Regions from separate parts of the Clostridium sp. 001 genome, predicted to be linked through region 2. Evidence: riboswitches for the same ligand, from Rfam matches in the RefSeq annotation. Region 2 holds a riboswitch; each other region holds the start of a gene.
What was found. A riboswitch is a leader RNA that binds a small molecule or an ion and turns the genes downstream of it on or off. The one in region 2 is predicted to bind FMN.
Positions count from the first base shown of each region.

Region 1: it holds a riboswitch for FMN, as region 2 does, so the genes downstream of both, B5S50_RS18890 (FGGY-family carbohydrate kinase) here and ribD (bifunctional diaminohydroxyphosphoribosylaminopyrimidine deaminase/5-amino-6-(5-phosphoribosylamino)uracil reductase RibD) in region 2, are expected to answer to the same signal.
Region 3: it holds a riboswitch for FMN, as region 2 does, so the genes downstream of both, B5S50_RS12565 (ECF transporter S component) here and ribD (bifunctional diaminohydroxyphosphoribosylaminopyrimidine deaminase/5-amino-6-(5-phosphoribosylamino)uracil reductase RibD) in region 2, are expected to answer to the same signal.

Region 1 covers NZ_CP020473.1:4,037,926-4,043,779, forward strand. Annotated here, with positions in the region: gene B5S50_RS18870 (transporter substrate-binding domain-containing protein) at 1-775, shown strand, start outside; gene B5S50_RS18875 (YsnF/AvaK domain-containing protein) at 777-1,172, opposite strand; gene B5S50_RS18880 (YsnF/AvaK domain-containing protein) at 1,246-1,695, opposite strand; gene B5S50_RS18885 (YitT family protein) at 2,071-2,703, shown strand; FMN riboswitch at 2,767-2,880, shown strand; gene B5S50_RS18890 (FGGY-family carbohydrate kinase) at 3,040-4,560, shown strand; tRNA gene B5S50_RS18895 (tRNA-Met) at 4,838-4,913, shown strand; rRNA gene B5S50_RS18900 (16S ribosomal RNA) at 5,572-5,854, shown strand, end outside.
Region 2 covers NZ_CP020473.1:198,966-204,819, reverse strand. Annotated here, with positions in the region: gene B5S50_RS00980 (chemotaxis protein CheA) at 1-1,198, shown strand, start outside; gene B5S50_RS00975 (chemotaxis protein CheW) at 1,227-1,718, shown strand; gene B5S50_RS00970 (methyl-accepting chemotaxis protein) at 1,739-3,394, shown strand; FMN riboswitch at 3,482-3,597, shown strand; gene ribD (bifunctional diaminohydroxyphosphoribosylaminopyrimidine deaminase/5-amino-6-(5-phosphoribosylamino)uracil reductase RibD) at 3,770-4,888, shown strand; gene B5S50_RS00960 (riboflavin synthase) at 4,904-5,560, shown strand; gene B5S50_RS00955 (bifunctional 3,4-dihydroxy-2-butanone-4-phosphate synthase/GTP cyclohydrolase II) at 5,613-5,854, shown strand, end outside.
Region 3 covers NZ_CP020473.1:2,656,669-2,662,522, reverse strand. Annotated here, with positions in the region: gene B5S50_RS12570 (hypothetical protein) at 1-539, opposite strand, end outside; gene B5S50_RS12565 (ECF transporter S component) at 648-1,274, opposite strand; FMN riboswitch at 1,362-1,478, opposite strand; gene B5S50_RS12560 (Tex family protein) at 1,823-3,988, opposite strand; gene B5S50_RS12555 (M28 family metallopeptidase) at 4,152-5,486, shown strand; gene gdhA (NADP-specific glutamate dehydrogenase) at 5,745-5,854, opposite strand, start outside.

The DNA of each region.
Region 1 (5,854 bases), 780 kb from region 2:
AGGAGGAGATGAGTTTGTAATACTGCTTCCAAAGACAAATGAACTTGAAGCAGGCAAAATACTTAGGCGTATTTCTGAATTAGCTTCAAAGGAGAAGGTAGAGTCAATAAATCTTTCAATTTCTTTTGGATTTGCAGCAAAGTACCATGAAGAGGAGGATGTATTTGAAGTACTGAAAAAAGCAGAGGATTTTATGTACAAAAAGAAACTTTTTGAGAGCCCAAGTATGAGAGGAAAAACAATTAGTGCTATTATAAATACATTGCATGAAAAAAATAAAAGAGAGGAACAACATTCTCATAGGGTATCTGAATATTGTAATCTTTTAGGAAAGGCTATGAATTTACCAGATGGTGAAATACAAGAACTAAAAACTGTAGGGTTGTTACATGATATAGGAAAAGTTGCCATAGATGAGAACATTTTAAATAAACCAGGTAAGCTTATCGATGAAGAGTGGGAAGAAATTAAACGCCATCCGGAAATAGGCTATCGTATTTTAAGTTCTGTTAATGATATGGCGGAGATGTCAGAGTATGTTCTAGCACATCATGAAAGATGGGACGGAAAGGGCTATCCTAAAGGACTTAAAGGAGATCAAATTCCATTAAAATCAAGAATAATTGCAATAGCCGATGCTTTTGATGCTATGATAAGTGAAAGGGCTTATAGAAGTGCTTTATCAAAAGAGATAGCTGTAGAAGAGCTTGTTAAGAATGCAGGTATTCAATTTGATCCAAAACTTGTAAAGATATTTATTGAAAAGGTAGTATAATTCATTTTTTATTGTCAATCACACTTGGAGATCCGGAGACTTTAATCTTAGCTTCCTCCTTTTTTAAGGTTTCTTCAATATGATGGATTTCTTCAATTTGTTGTTTATATATGGATACATCTTTTAAAATGACTTTATGTTTTGAAAAATCCACCTGTTCCTCACTCAAAGGGATGCGTATAAATTCAGTAGAAATATTTTTACGTTGTACATCAGCTGAGGCAAAGGTCTCTTTCTCAATTACAAGTTCTTCGTGTACAACAGGTATAGTAAAATTTTTTTCTTCTGTGAAAGTCTCTTTATGAATTTTTACGTTTCCTGTTTGTATCCACTTTTTTGCTATATCAAGTTGTTCTTTTTTAATTTCAAGAGTTGTACTATTATTTGTATTTACCATAAGTTTTGTCCTCCAATTGTTTAGAAAGACACCTCACGAATTGTGTACAATTTGTGAGGTGTCTCAAATTTAACTAGCTCTGGTTACTTGTACTGTCAACTACATTAGGATCGCCAATTTTATTTACTTTAACTTCTTCTCGTTTAAGAGTTTCATCTATATGCTCTGTATTTTCTATGGCACGCTTATGAGCTGAAACTTCTCCTGATACCACTGTGTGCTTATTTACATCAACTTTTTCTTCACTGACAGGAATTTTAATACTTTCCTCATCAGTTATAGGAGAATCGGAGGCTTCATTGTCTAGATTTCTTCTTTCAATTACGACTTCTTCACGTGTTACAGGGACATCTACACTTTTTTTCTCTTCTATGATTTCTTTGCTAAGCTCTACTTCACCTTTTTGAACTTTATTTTTAGTAATGTCAAGTTCTTCCTTACGGAGACGAAGTTTTGCTTCATCCTCGTCAGTATCTCTTTTATTATCATCATTGTTTCCCCAAAATCCATTTAATATACTCATATATAGACACCTCCTTAAATAATGACCATTTATATATTGCCCTTTGCAAAGTATATTATCCTGTCTGAATGTTGGAAATATGTTAAAGAAAAGGTTCGAGAGTAATTAAAAGTGTCATAGATTTTCATAAAATTTTTACTAAGACTTATGTACAAAATATTTAAATGAACTTTATTATTGTAAGAATATGTATCCATATAAGTTGATTTTTAATTTATAAAGTTTATATAATAGTATTGTTACTATTTATATACAATATACGAAGGAAGTGAAAAAAGTAAATAAACAGTAGCTAAAATTTATAATTTCTACTAAATAGAGTGGTTAAATTTAAAAATGTAAATTTATAGCAAAATTAAGAATCGAGGAATGCATATGAAAAAATTTTATCGAGGAATGATGTACTGTATCGGACTTGTGATACTTGCATTAGGAATTATTTTGAATACAAAAACAGGTCTCGGAGTATCACCTATAATTTCCATACCATATTCTATCTCAAAAATTTGGAATATAAACTTGGGAAATGCAACTATGTGTATTTACATACTGTGTGTAGCTGGACAAGCAGCCCTGCGTGGAAAGGAATTTCGTCCATTTGACTTACTACAGGTTCCCATGAGTATTGTATTTAGCCGTATAATTAATATTTTTAATGATATAATAGTTATAAATTGTGATAACTTAATAATGAATTTGCTTTTGCTTGCAGCAGCAATTATGCTCACTGGAATTGGAGCATATATTACAGTTCAAATGAAGATTGTTCCAAATGCTGCAGATGGTTTTACACAGGCATTAGCAGAGCGAACTAAGAAAGGACTTGGACTGGCAAAAAATATAACAGATATATCAAGTGTTATAATCACTGTAGTTATTGGTTTGGTGTGTGCTGGAAAAATTGTTGGAATTGGCGTTGGAACTTTAGTGGCAGTTATCGGTGTTGGACGAGCTATTGCCTTAACTAATATGTTATTTGGAAAGAAAATGATTGCACTTGTAGATTAAGAAAATCATATGAGCATTGACAGAGAAAAAGCACAATGATATATTAATGGTAAAGTTATATAGAATATCCTTCGGGGTTGGGTGAAATTCCCTATCGGCGGTACAGCCCGCGAGCCATATGGCAGATTCGGTTAGATTCCGAAGCCGACAGTATAGTCTGGATGAAAGAAGGTGGATAAACAAGATGGACATGTTTATTATGTTTACAATCCCCTAGGAGAACCTAGGGGTTATTTTATTTTGCTTAAAATTAAACGTTAGATAGTATGATAAAGAAAAGAGGCGAATTTTAGGGGGAGGTTGCAATTTCTATGTATCTCTCACTAAATATATAAAATGGAACATTATTATCTTGCTTTTGATGCAGGAACTCAAAGTGTAAAGGTTGCTGTATATGATAAAAATATGAAGTGTGTAGCAAAATCGTCAAATAAGACAACTTTAAAATATCCTCATCCAGGATGGGTTGATATGGACGCAGATGAATATCTTTTACTTACAAAGCTTGGCATGAAGCAGTGCGTAGAACAGTTAAAAAAACAAGAAATTGATCCTAGCTTAATTAAAGCAATTATGGGGGATGGAATTATTTGTGGAATTGTGGGTATAGATGAAAGTGGAAAGGCAATTACACCTTACATAAACTATTTGGATTCAAGAACACAGAGTGATGCTGAAGTCCTTAAGAAATTGAATCTTGATATTTGGGGAAAGGAAACAGGAAATGCTGATCCAAACTGTATGTTTCCAGCACTGCATGCAAGATGGATCTTAGCAAATAATAAAGAATTTCAAAAAAGAGGCAAAAAATTTGTCCATAATGCTCCCTATATTTTGATGAATCTTGCAGGTTTAGAGAGTGAGGATGCTTTTGTTGATTGGGGAACTATGTCGGGATGGGGCCTTGGATATTGTGTATATGAAAAGGAATGGTCTGATAAACAGCTTGATATATTAGGGATAGCTAAAAGCTATATGCCTAAGATTGTAAGGCCCTGGAATATTATTGGTACGTTATCGGAAAGTGCGGCAAAGGAAACGGGATGTCCTCATGGCATACCAATTTGTGCTGGTGCAGGTGATACAATGCAGTCCATGCTGGGAAGTGGAATTCTTGAAGCAAATAAGGCTGTAGATGTTGCAGGAACTTGTGCCATGTTCTGTGTCTCTACAAATGGGATTATTCCAGAGCTTAGTCAAAGAGGAAGTGAATTGATTTTTAACAGCGGTACTTTAGAAAATACATATTTTTACTGGGGATTTGTTAGAACTGGAGGTCTGGCACTGCGTTGGTTTAAGGATAACATTTGTCAAAAATCTGATGATGATAGCTATTATAAACTGCTTAGCAGAGGAGCGGAAAAGGTTGTACCGGGATGCAATGGTGTGATTTTCTTACCATATTTAACTGGTGGATATGGTCAATTTTCAAAGATAAAAGGCTGTTTTTTCAACATGACCTTGGATACAGATCAATTTGTTTTATGGAGGTCTGTTTTGGAGGCCATTGCTTATGATTATATGGAAATTACAAATGATTATAGAAATGCTGGTATCAAAATAGACAGAATTACCGTTACCGAGGGTGGAAGTAGAGATGATTTGTGGAATCAAATTAAAGCAGACATTATGCAAAGTGAAACAATTACACTAGAAGTCTCAGGAGGTGCTGTACTTACAGATTGTATTATTGGTGCATACGCAGCAGGTGATATAGAGGACTTAAAGAAGGCGCTTGTCAGCAATCTAAAAATTATCAATAAATATAGTCCAAATGCCAACAATTCAAATATATATAAGGAGCAGTATGCAATTAGAAAAAGTGTATTAAATGGTGTGGTTAGCAACATAAAGTGATAAAAAGGGGTTAGCAGTTAATTGCTAATCTCTTTTTCATAATGAGCTGACTGATACTAATTGAGGGTTAATACTTATTTTCAGCAAACTATGTCAGGTGTGTCACTATATGAATTATTGGGTATATAGAAGAATAATGAGGTATTGCTGCAATATTGTATGGTAAACACCGAATATTGCTAATTGCTTATATCTGCATATATGATAAGATATGACTTGTCGCTTCGAGAAGCGGCCAGTACAACCAAGGATAGTTGTTAATATAAATGTATAATGACGCGGGGTGGAGCAGTTGGTAGCTCGTTGGGCTCATAACCCAAAGGTCGTAGGTTCAAGTCCTGCTCCCGCAACCAAGAGTATTACAGCAATTCAGTTTGCATAGTACTATATAAAAGTTATTAATTATATTACTAAAAGAATATATAATGTAATAAATAGCCTGGAAATAAATTACTAATTGACATGATAAAATAGATGTGATAAGATATAATTCCTGTCGCAACTGAACGATAACTTAGAAAGTTTAATTCATAGTAAATTACTAGTTGACAGGTTGAAACAAAGATGATATACTATAAAAGCTGTCGAAGTGAGACAGCAAAATGATCCTTGAAAATTAAACAGAGGAAGATATAAGTATAACTTATTTAGAATAAACCAGCAATTCTTTTGAGCTGCGAGAGCAGCTAAAAAAGTAATTTCGTAAGAATAATGTATTATATTTTACTAACAAGCTGAAATGTAATATATTAAAAATTGGTAGTAGCGAGCAAGACAAGGAAAAGTTTGAATGAGGAGCGGAACTTACTAACGTAATTGAGCACCGGAATGAAAGCTTTGACGCAGTATTGCGAAGCTAATAGCAATTTTCTAAAATCAATAATAACGAGTAGTTCAAGGAAAACCTCGAGCGAGGAGCGGAGTTTACTTAAGTAAATGAGCACCACAGCGAAAGGTTTGACGCAGAAATGCGAAGTTAGTATTGATTTTCTATAGAGCCATATAAACTTTTAAATTAAGAGTTTGATCCTGGCTCAGGACGAACGCTGGCGGCGTGCTTAACACATGCAAGTCGAGCGATGAAGCTCCTTCGGGAGTGGATTAGCGGCGGACGGGTGAGTAACACGTGGGTAACCTACCTCAAAGAGGGGGATAGCCTCCCGAAAGGGAGATTAATACCGCATAATAATCAGTTTTCACATGGAAATTGATTTAAAGGAGTAATCCGCTTTGAGATGGACCCGCGGCGCATTAGCTAGTTGGTAGGGTAACGGCCTACCAAGGCGACGATGCG
Region 2 (5,854 bases):
AAATACGAAGGATAAATCAATTATACAAGATTTTATAAATGTAAAAGTGGACAAGTTAGATAAATTGATGTATTTAGTAGAGGAAATGGTTATTGCTGAAGCTATGGTTACCCAAAATCCTGATTTGAGAGGAATGAAATTAAGTAATTTTGAAAAATCCTCAAGGCAGCTTCATAAAATTACAAGTGAGCTTCAGGATGTGATAATGTCTGTAAGGATGGTTCCTATATCCGTGATATTTCACAAAATGAATCGTATAGTACATGATATGAGTAAAAAGTTAAAAAAACAAGTTCACTTAAAATTAATTGGAGAGGATACTGAGGTAGATAAAAATATAATTGAACATATATCAGATCCTCTTATGCATTTAGTACGTAATTCTATTGATCATGGAATAGAATCAATAGAAGATAGAAAAAGCTTTGGGAAAAGTGAAAACGGAACTGTTATCTTAGAAGCAAAAAATGAAGGAAATGATGTTGTTGTAATTGTGAAAGACGATGGTAGGGGATTAGATAAGAAAAGCATATTAGAAAAAGCCATTTCAAATGGGATACTTAAGAAAAGTCAAGAAGAAATGAGTGACAAAGAAATCTATAATTTAATCTTTATTCCTGGCTTTTCTACCAATGAAAATGTTACAGAATTTAGCGGAAGAGGGGTTGGTATGGATGTAGTAGTTAAAAATATTCAAAATGTAGGTGGATCAGTTTCAATAGATAGTTTGGAGAATTGCGGGTCTACCATAACTATGAAAATACCTCGAACCCTTGCAATTATAGATGGTATGAATATAAAGGTAGGGAATTCATACTATACTATTCCTATTACATCTATAAAAGAACTTTTTAGTGTGGAAAAAAATAATTTAATTTCTAATATGGATAGCGGCGAAATGATAATGGTGAGGGGTAAGTGTTATCCTCTTATCCGTATACACAAATTATATAATATAAAAACTAGTGTTAAAAATTTAGAAGATGGAATAATTGTCGTGGTGGAAAAAGACAATAGTGGATTATGCATATTTGCAGATGAATTAGCTGGACAACAGCAGGTTGTGGTAAAGTGCTTACCTACCTATATAAAAAAAACAAAAAATATAGATGGACTTTCAGGATGTACTCTTCTTGGAGATGGAAGTATTAGTTTAATACTTGATATAGGTGAACTTGTAAATATGCTTGGAAAATAAAAACTTGCAGTGAAAGGAGAATATAAATATGTCAGAAATTGTAGTAGATGATAGCTTAATTGAAGAAGAAGATACGCAAAAGAATAAATATCTTACTTTTACTCTTGAAGAAGAATTTTATGGTATAGAAATTAAATATGTCATTGAAATAATAGGAGTTCAGCCTATAAGTGAAATACCTGAACTTCCTGAATACATAAAGGGAATTATAAACCTAAGAGGTAAAATAATACCTGTAATGGATATTAGGTTAAGATTTAAAAAGAAACCAATAGAGTATAATGACAGAACATGTATTATTGTAATTCAGATTGAAGAGATTTATGTAGGACTTATTGTAGATGGTGTATCTGAGGTAATAGATATACCTGATTGTGAAATTGTAGACCCTCCTGAAATCAGCAAAATCAAAAATAAGTTTATAAAGGGTATAGGAAAAGTTCAAAATAATGTAAAACTACTTTTGGATTGTGACGAACTGTTAAACCACGAAGATGTAGATAGTTTAAGTAATATTTAATGCAAAAGGAGTGGATGGATGTGAAATTATTTAATAATTTAAAAATAGGTATAAGGCTATTTGTAGGATTTTTTTTAATTGTACTTATAGCGTGTATAATTGGAATATTTGGATTAATCAATATGAATAAAATCAATAATTTAGACACTCAATTATATGAAAATATGACAGTTCCGCTGGGAAAATTGACTGAAGTTACTTTATCTTCTGGGGATATAAGAGCAAATTTAAGGGATGTTGTTTTAGCAGATAACCAATCGGATATAAATCAAATTGTAAATAAGATAAATTCTTTTAGCACTGATTTTGATAGACAATTAGATGAATTTTCAAAGTCAACTTTGACTGATTCCGGGAAAGAGGCAGTTGATAATCTTAAATCCTCTAAAGCAAAGTATATGGAAATATCCAATGACGTTATTGATATGGCAAAAAAAGGCGATAACAAAAGTGCAATAAGTTTAATTCATACTAAGCTTACTGCAGTACAGAACGATGTTCGAACTAGTTTAAAAAAGATTATAAATTTAGAGGAGACTAATGGAAGAAACTTATCGGTAAGCAATAATAAAACAGCAAGTGCAAGTGGAAAACTTATTTTAATTTTTATAATTATAGGAGTGATTGCTGCTGCATTACTAGGAACAATTATTTCACTATCTATAATAAGACCAATTAGGGAGCTTATGATTTCTACAGATAAAGTTGCAGATGGAGATCTAAATGTAAATATAGATACTAGTAGAAAAGATGAAATAGGAATACTTGCCAGGTCATTTAAAAAGATGAATGATAATTTAAATGAAGTTGTAACAAATATTCAAGCTGCGGCAAACCAGGTGGCTGTCAGTGCAAAACAGGTATCAGATTCGGGTATAGCTCTTTCTCAAGGATCTACGGAACAAGCAAGTTCTGTAGAGGAATTGACGGCTTCTGTAGAAGAGATTTCTTCACAAATAAGGCTTAATGCGGGTAATGCAGGTAAGGCAAATGAATTGACTGAACAGGTGAAAGATAATGCAGTTAAGGGAAATTCACATATGGATGAAATGCTTAAAAGTATGGATGATATAAATTCAGCTTCAGGTAATATATCTAAGGTTATAAAGGCTATAGATGATATTGCTTTTCAGACAAATATTCTGGCTCTAAACGCTGCTGTTGAAGCTGCGAGGGCAGGCAGGTATGGTAAAGGTTTTGCAGTAGTTGCTGAAGAAGTAAGAAATTTAGCTGCAAAGTCACGGGATGCTGCAAAAGAAACTACTGCATTAATAGAAGATTCCATTAAAAAGGTGGACACAGGTACTAAAATTGCAAATAAAACGGCCGAAGCTCTTGGTGAAATTGTAGAAGGAGTTGCAAAAGTAGCAGATTTTGTAGAAAGCATAGCAGTAGCTTCTAATGAACAGGCGACCGGTGCAGAGCAGATTAACAGCGGAATAATGGAGGTATCCCAGGTGATTCAAGAAAATTGTGCTACATCTGAAGAAAGTGCAGCAGCAAGTGAAGAACTTTCAAGTCAGGCGGATATTATGCTGGAACAAGTTAAGAAATTTAAAATAAGAAGAGAAAATTCTAGTTATGATAAAGTGGGAAATATAAATTCAGAAGTACTTAATATGTTAAAAGATATGGAAGCAAAAAAGAAATATCATGGAATTGATTTAGGAGAGTAAGAATAAAAAACATAAAAAATTGTAAAATTACCATTGACAATAGAAAAAAATAGGTATATATTGAAAGCATAATAAAACTTAATAAAGTTAAACTTTCGGGGCAGGGTGAAATTCCCGATCGGCGGTATAGTCCGCGAGCTTTTATAGCATGAACTGGTTTGATTCCAGTACCGACAGTAAAGTCTGGATAAAAGAAAGTAAAGATATAGTTTAAGCTATGTTTTTATGTGTTTTGTAATTTTATTCCCTGAAGGTTGCTTCAGGGAATTTTTATATGCAAAATTTCAATAAAAGTGGGGGTTCTATAAATAGGCAATGTTATATTTTTATAAAAAAGTAAATAAATATATAATTTAAATTATGGAAGTGAATCTTATGGAAAAAGAAAATACAGATGAAAAGTATATGAAAGAAGCTTTAAAACTAGCTTTATTGGGAAAAGGATTTGTTAATCCAAACCCCCTTGTGGGAGCTGTGATAGTTAAAAATGGAAAGATAATAGGAAAAGGTTATCATAGGTTTTTTGGAGGGCCTCATGCAGAAGTATATGCACTTAGAGAAGCAGGAGATAATGCAAAAGGTGCAGATTTGTATGTAACTTTAGAACCTTGTTCACATTATGGAAAAACTCCGCCTTGTGCAAAAGCTATAGTAGAAGCTGGAATAAAAAGGGTAGTAATAGGAAGTGTAGATCCAAATCCTCTTGTATCAGGAAGAGGTGTAAAAATTTTAAGAGATAAAAATATAGAAGTAGTTACCGGGGTTATGGAAAGAGAAGCTGTAAAAATAAATGAGATATTTATGAATTATATAAAGTCAAAGTTACCTTTTGTAATTTTAAAAGCGGGAGTCACTTTAGATGGGAAAATAGCTACAGTTAGTGGTGAATCCAAATGGATAACAGGTGAAAAATCAAGGTTAAAAGTTCACCAGATGCGAAATAGAGTTATGGCAATTATGGTTGGAGTAGGTACTATGATTTTAGATGACCCTCTTTTAACTACAAGGCTTGAAGAAAAGTGCAAAAGTCCTAAGGCTGTAATTGTAGACTCAAAGCTGAGAGTACCTGTTGAATCTCAAATTTTTAAAACCTCTCATGAAAGGGAAATAATAATAGCATGTACAGAAAAGTTTGATAAGGACAAGGCAGAGTCTTTAAAATCTATGGGAGTAAATATAGTTGTCTGTCCAGAAAATAAAGAAGGAAGGGTGGATTTAAAATATTTAACTAAAGAACTTGGAGAAATGGGTATAGATAGTGTACTTATTGAGGGAGGCGCAGAACTTAATTTTTCTGCACTTAAGTCTGGAATTGTAAATAAAGTTATTTATTTTATTGCACCTAAAATACTTGGAGGTAAGAATGCTAAAACTTCAGTTGAAGGATATGGAATTGAAAACCTCTCAGACAGTATAAAATTAAGAGATATATGCGCAGAAAATGTGGGAGAGGATATTATGATACAAGCCTATGTAATGAATGCTGAAAATTAGAAAGAAGGGATAAACTTGTTTACTGGTCTGGTAGAAGAAATAGGAGAAATATTAAAAGTATCAAAGAGAAGAAATTCTTCAAAAGTGTCCATAAAAGTAGGAAATTTACTAGATGGAGTTAAACTGGGAGACAGCATTGCTGTAAATGGAACTTGTGTTACTGTAGTTGATTTAAAAAAGGATTCTTTTACTGTAGATATTATGGCTGAAACCTTGAGAATGAGCAGTTTAAAAGATTTAAAAATAGGAAGCAAAGTTAACCTGGAAAGGGCTCTAAGGCTTGGAGATAGATTAGGTGGACATATAGTAAGTGGACATATAGATGGTACTGGAAAAATTATAGATGTGAGAGAAGAGGACATCTCAACCTGGATAGATATAGAGGCGTCTTCTGATTTACTTAGATATATAGTACGAAAAGGTTCTGTGACTATAGATGGTGTGAGCCTTACTGTAGCAGAATTAAATAAAAATTGTTTTAGTGTGTCCCTTATACCCCATACTAAGATGGAAACTATTTTAGATTATAAAAAAATAGGGGATTTAGTAAATATAGAGTGTGATTTAATAGGAAAATATGTAGAAAAAATGGTTTTGAATCCAAAAAAAGAGCCAGAAAAAAGCGGCAGTATAGATGCTTTAAAACTAAAGGAATATGGCTTTATGCAATAAGGCATTTTCTTTTAGATGCCTAAACATTTATTTTTGAAGGGAGATAAAAATCATGAATTTTAAATTTGATACTATAGAAGATGCAATAAAAGATCTTAAACAAGGGAAAATGATCATAATTGTAGATGATGAGGGAAGAGAAAATGAAGGTGATTTAGTTATACCTGCAGAAAAGGCAACTGGAGAAAATATTAATTTTATGATCAAATATGCAAAAGGCCTCTTGTGTGCACCAATTGAAGAAGAAATAGCAGTAAAGCTTGGATTAAATCCTATGGTTCAGCACAATACAGA
Region 3 (5,854 bases), 2.2 Mb from region 2:
AATTTACCTTCTGTGCTTTCAGGGGATATGCCTCTACTATCTAAATATTTATCTATAAACTCATTCTCTTCATTAGGATCATTTTTTATTTTGTCTATAAAATCCAGGGTAGTTTTTATATTAGAAATATTGCTTTTGGTAAGTGGTATTCCGTGCTTAAGCATGCTTTTTACAAGCTGGTAGTCATCACTGCTTAAATTAAGATCACCGGACTCTCTAATAAAACTATCTATAGAATCTTTGCCTCCGCTTTGTTCTCCATCTTGTGAGTTCACAATTTTTAATTTAAGCTTTCCATTTTCGAACCCTTGTACTTCTAATCTTACAAGCTTATTTGGCAAAAAATCTACTGGGTTTTCTATCTCTGCAGAAAATTGCCATCCATCTAAAAGTTTTAAAAGTATTTCTCCTGTAGACTTTTTTAGATCTAAAATCCTAGCAGAAAATCTTTCACCTACTTCAAAAGATAATTTAGTAGATATACGCTTGTTATCTACATTATAACTACTGTTTATATTCCATATACCTGGCAAATTCATCACCCTTTATAAATTTATTCTCTTTTTAAGTTATGTATAAATTATCGTACAAAAATGTTTTTTCATAAAGATAAAATAAAAAAATCTGGGATAAACCCAGATTTTCTTTTAATTATTATGTTCTGCCAAACCTCTACTTTTACTCTGCTCTTGTTTCAATACCGGTGATACACTCTTATACAAAACTAGTGTAAGTGCTGTAAGTAATACTCCTTTTAATAAATTAAAAGGTACAATAGCAAATAATATCAAGGTATTTATATCTGTTATACTTCCATTTACTTTTCCTGCTGCTGCTACCATTGCGCTTATAGGGAAATTAAGTACTTTTTCATAAAGTGGAAGTAATACAAAGTAATTTAACACTGCAGCAGATACTGACATAGCAATAGTTGCCGCCCCAAGACTAATTGCTGCTGTCTTTTTAGTTTTATGTCTGTTATATAAATATCCTGCTGTAAACACTAAAACTGAACCCACTGCAAAATTTGCAAACTCTCCTATAAATGCTGTTTTCCCATCAAATATTCCATGAAGTATATTCTTTAAAAGCTCTATGGCAACTCCAGCTCCAGGTCCAAGTGCAAAAGTACCTATTAAAGCCGGTAAGTCACTTATATCAATCTGCAAAAACGATGGGAACACAGGAATTACAACTTCTATGAACATAAGTAAAAATCCAATTACACCTAACAATGATATCTTTACTAGTCTGTTTAACTTATTGCCTCTCATATCTAACATCCCCCTAAAATATTGTGTATAACCTTCTAAGGTAAGTAAAAAAGCCCTGATAAAATATCAGGGCTAATAAACGCTGCATTTTACCTTCTTTCATCCAGACTCTACTGTCGGCCTCGGAATCTCACCGAATCATACCAATTATGGCTCGCGGGCTATACCGCCGGTGGGGAATTACACCCCGCCCTGAAGATTATATTTTAAATTTTCAAATTTATTATAATACTTTTACCAGCACATTTCAACATATTCTTAAAATAACTTTTATCCAATGATTACCTGATCCAATAGTCCTATAGCCTCTCTTTGTCCGATCGCTACCATTGCTAACACCCCCATCGCACGCAGCGAAAGCAACTATCACCAAATCAAAGATTTGGGATATCTGCTTTTCTTCAAAGTGAGGTATAAGCACTGCTACGCGCCTGGATAAGCTCTTCCCCTAAAGGATAACGTATTCTAAGTGCTAAAGACACTAAGCATACTGTTAATAAGGTTCAGATGGAGAAAAGGTATTCCTTATAAGCAAACTCCACCTGAACCTAAGAATCACTTGATTTCATACTAAGTGATATTCTCTTTCTCTTTTCATCTACTTCAAGTACAGTTACCTGAACTATATCTCCTACCTGAACTATATCAAGTGGATGCTTCACAAATTTATCTGACAACTGACTTATATGAATAAGTCCATCCTGATGAACTCCAATATCTACAAAAGCTCCAAAATCTGCTACATTTCTAACTGTACCTGTAAGTACCATTCCCGGTTTTAATTGATTAATGTCTATTATTCCAGTCTTAAGTATAGGTTTGGGAAGTTCTTCCCTTGGGTCTCTTCCCGGCTTTTTTATCTCTTTTATTATATCTTTCAGAGTTGGCTCACCTACATTAAGCTTTTTTGAAAGAACATCTATGCCTATTTTATCAACTCTATTATCTATACCTGAAAGTTCTCCATTTTTTAAATCTTCCATATTATATCCAATGGTTTCCAAAAGCCCTTTTGCTGCATCATAAGATTCAGGATGAACAGAAGTATTGTCAAGGGGCTCACCGCTTTCCATTACCCTTAGAAATCCTGCACACTGTTCAAAAGCCTTGGCTCCCAATCTTTTAACCTTTAAAAGCTCTTTTCTGTTTTTAAATTTACCATTTTCTTCTCTATAAGCTACAATGTTTGATGCTATAGCAGTATTTATTCCAGATATATATGATAGAAGAGAAGGCGTTGCTATATTTAGATCTACACCTACACTATTTACACAATCTTCTACAATTCCCTTTAAAGATTCATCCAATTTCTTTGGTGCAACATCATGCTGGTACTGTCCTACCCCTATGGATTTAGGGTCTATTTTAACAAGCTCTGCTAAAGGATCTTGAAGTCTCCTGCCTATAGATATAGCTCCCCTCAAAGATACATTTATATCTGGGTATTCCTTTGCTGCAAGTTCTGATGCAGAATAAATTGAGGCTCCTGCTTCAGATACAATTACATAATACAGGTCTTTTCCTTTCTCTTCTTTAACTTCTTTTATAAGTTTTCCAATCAGTTCTTCAGATTCCCTGCTAGCAGTTCCGTTTCCAAGGGATACAACATTTACATCGTATTTATATACTAGCTCTTTTAGTTTCTTTATAGATCCTTCCACATCATTTTGAGGTGCAGTAGCATATACTATTGCGGTATCTAATAATTTACCTGTATCGTCCAATACTGCAATTTTACATCCATTTCTAAAACCAGGGTCATAGCCAAGTACATTTTTTCCCTTTATAGGTGATTGCATCAAAAGTGCCTTCAAATTGGCTTTAAATATTTTTATAGCACCTTCTTCTCCCATATCTGTAAGTTGTGATCTTATTTCTCTTTCAATAGACGGGTAAATTAGTCTCTTTAACGAATCCTCTACACTTTTTTCTATATAAGTATCTGTTATATTATTTCCTTTAAGAGATTGATTTTTTAAGTAAATTTCTATATTCTCCATATCACAACTTATCTTTACAGATAAAACTTTTTCCTTTTCCCCTCTATTTATAGCTAGTATTCTATGAGGTGGAATAAACTTAACTGCTTCTCTATAATCATAGTACATTTCATAAGGAGTTGGTTCTTTGCTCTCACCCTTCGTTTCAATTATTCCATTTTCCCAAACAAATTTTCTTATCCATTTTCTATACTTTGCTTCATCAGAAATAACTTCACTTATTATGTCAACTGCACCTGATAGTGCATCTTCTGAAGACTCAACGCCCTTTTCCTCATTTATAAATTTTTCTGCATACTTTTCTATATCATCTTGAAAGTTCCCAGCTAAAATGACTTCTGAGATAGGCTTAAGTCCCTTTTCCTGTGCAATAGTTGCTCTGGTTCTCTTCTTTGGTTTATATGGTCTATATATGTCTTCTACTTCTGTTAAAGTGCTGCTGTGCTCTATAGAATTCTTTAATTCTTCCGTAAGTTTTCCCTGCTCTTCTATTATCCTTATTACGTCTTCTTTTCTAGATTTAAGATTTCTAAGATATGTAAGCCTTTCTGCCAGTTTTCTTAAAGTTACATCACTCATGCTCCCTGTAAGCTCTTTTCTATATCTGGCTATAAAAGGTACTGTATTACCTGAATCTAAAAGTTCAATTACACTATTTATATATTTTTTATTTACACTAAGCTCTTCAGCTAATGTATCTATTATATTATCCATTTTTACCTCCTGGTTAATTTTATTTATCATAAATCTCTAAGCTAAAAGAAGGATTAAACATACTGAAAAAGTATAAATCAGCTAAAAATATATTACAACAGTTATATACACTTTGGCAAATTAATATATATTTAGAAACACATTATTTTAGAGGTTATTATTAATGAAAAAATTTATCTTTATGCTGCTATTAACTATATTTTGTATTATTTGTTCATTGAGTTTTCAATATTATTATTTTGTACATCCATTAAATTCTTCAAAAGTTAAAAATACTATTTCCTATTTATCCTCAGATAATTTTAAAGGAAGGCTTACTGGAACTTTGGAAAATTACGAAACAGCAGATTTTATAAAACATTATTTTAAAGCAGAAAATTTAAATCCTTACAATAAGGATTACCTACAATCCTTTAATGTAATTTACCCCGAAAAAATAGATGCCGCCCCATATCTCATAGTAAATGATAAAAATGGCTTTATAGTAAAACAGTATAAGTATGCTGCAGATTATAAAGAAGATATGCTAAACTTTAAAAATAGCAGTGTATCTTTTAAAAAAGATAATATTATTTCACTACCCAAAAACAGCTTTCAAGTGCAGACATCAAACCAATATTTTTTATTTTATACTCCCAAAAATGATAACTTAGATTTTAGAAGTTCCTTTATTTCAAATTCTCGGGGAAGTATGTACATTATGATAAAAGAACAAACTGCCAAAGAAATAAAAAATTATTTAAATTCAGGTTGTGAAATAAGCTGTTTCATACCTTTTCATAATAAATTAACTTCTGCTTACAACGTAATAGGATACATAAAAGGTAAAAATCCTGCTCTACCACCCCTTGTTCTATCTGCCCATTTTGACCACCTTGGTTCTGACCTTTCTGGCACAGTATATAGCGGTGCCCTAGACAATGCTTCTGGTACTTCTTTTTTACTTGGTCTTATAAAATATATAAATTCTCTTGGAAAACCAGAGAGAAATATAGTAATTGCAGCTTTTAATGCAGAAGAATTTGGCTGCCTAGGGTCAAAAAATTTTGCACAGCAATATAAAGATATCCTAAAAGGAGGAAAAGTTATAAATTTTGACATGTTAGGCAGTGATAAAAATGTTCCACTTTCCATAATGTCAGGAAAATGGGATTCAAAAAATTCACCTTTTGTAAAAGAAATAGCACAATTATGTACTAATAGCAAGATAAACTTTAAATATGCTTTTGAAAATTCCAGTGATCATCAATATTTTAGAGTTTATAACATAGACGCTCTAACTTTATCAGATGCAGACACATCAAAAATACACACACCTATGGATAAATCTCAATATATAAATACAAAATCCATAGATAGGTGCTTTAATGTAGTCTCAAAAGAAATTGACAGCTATGCTTTCAATAATAATCCTTTTATTTTATACTATAAGTACTTATTTGCCATATCGTTTTGTGGAATACTTATAATGGTTAGTTTATATTTGCATCAATTTTAACTTTTTTACTTAAACTTATCAAAATATTTAACTAGATAATTTCAACTAAGAAGCTGTTGAAATAGCAACTTTATAAATAAATCTGCTTAAAAGTTGATAATTGACAATAGACAGTTGAAGGAGGATTTTTCTTAAAAAAATCCTCCATAACCTTCAATTTTCCACTATGAATTGTCAACTATTTAAAAACATATATACATGTTAAAATGACTGACACACTAATTAATTAGTAAAACATCTCAAAGTTTCTCTGTAAACTTAAATTATACCCTGAGCCATCATAGCCTCAGCAACTTTTAAAAATCCAGCAATATTGGCTCCTACAACTATATTTCCTTCATTTCCATATTCTTTTGCTGCATTTTTAG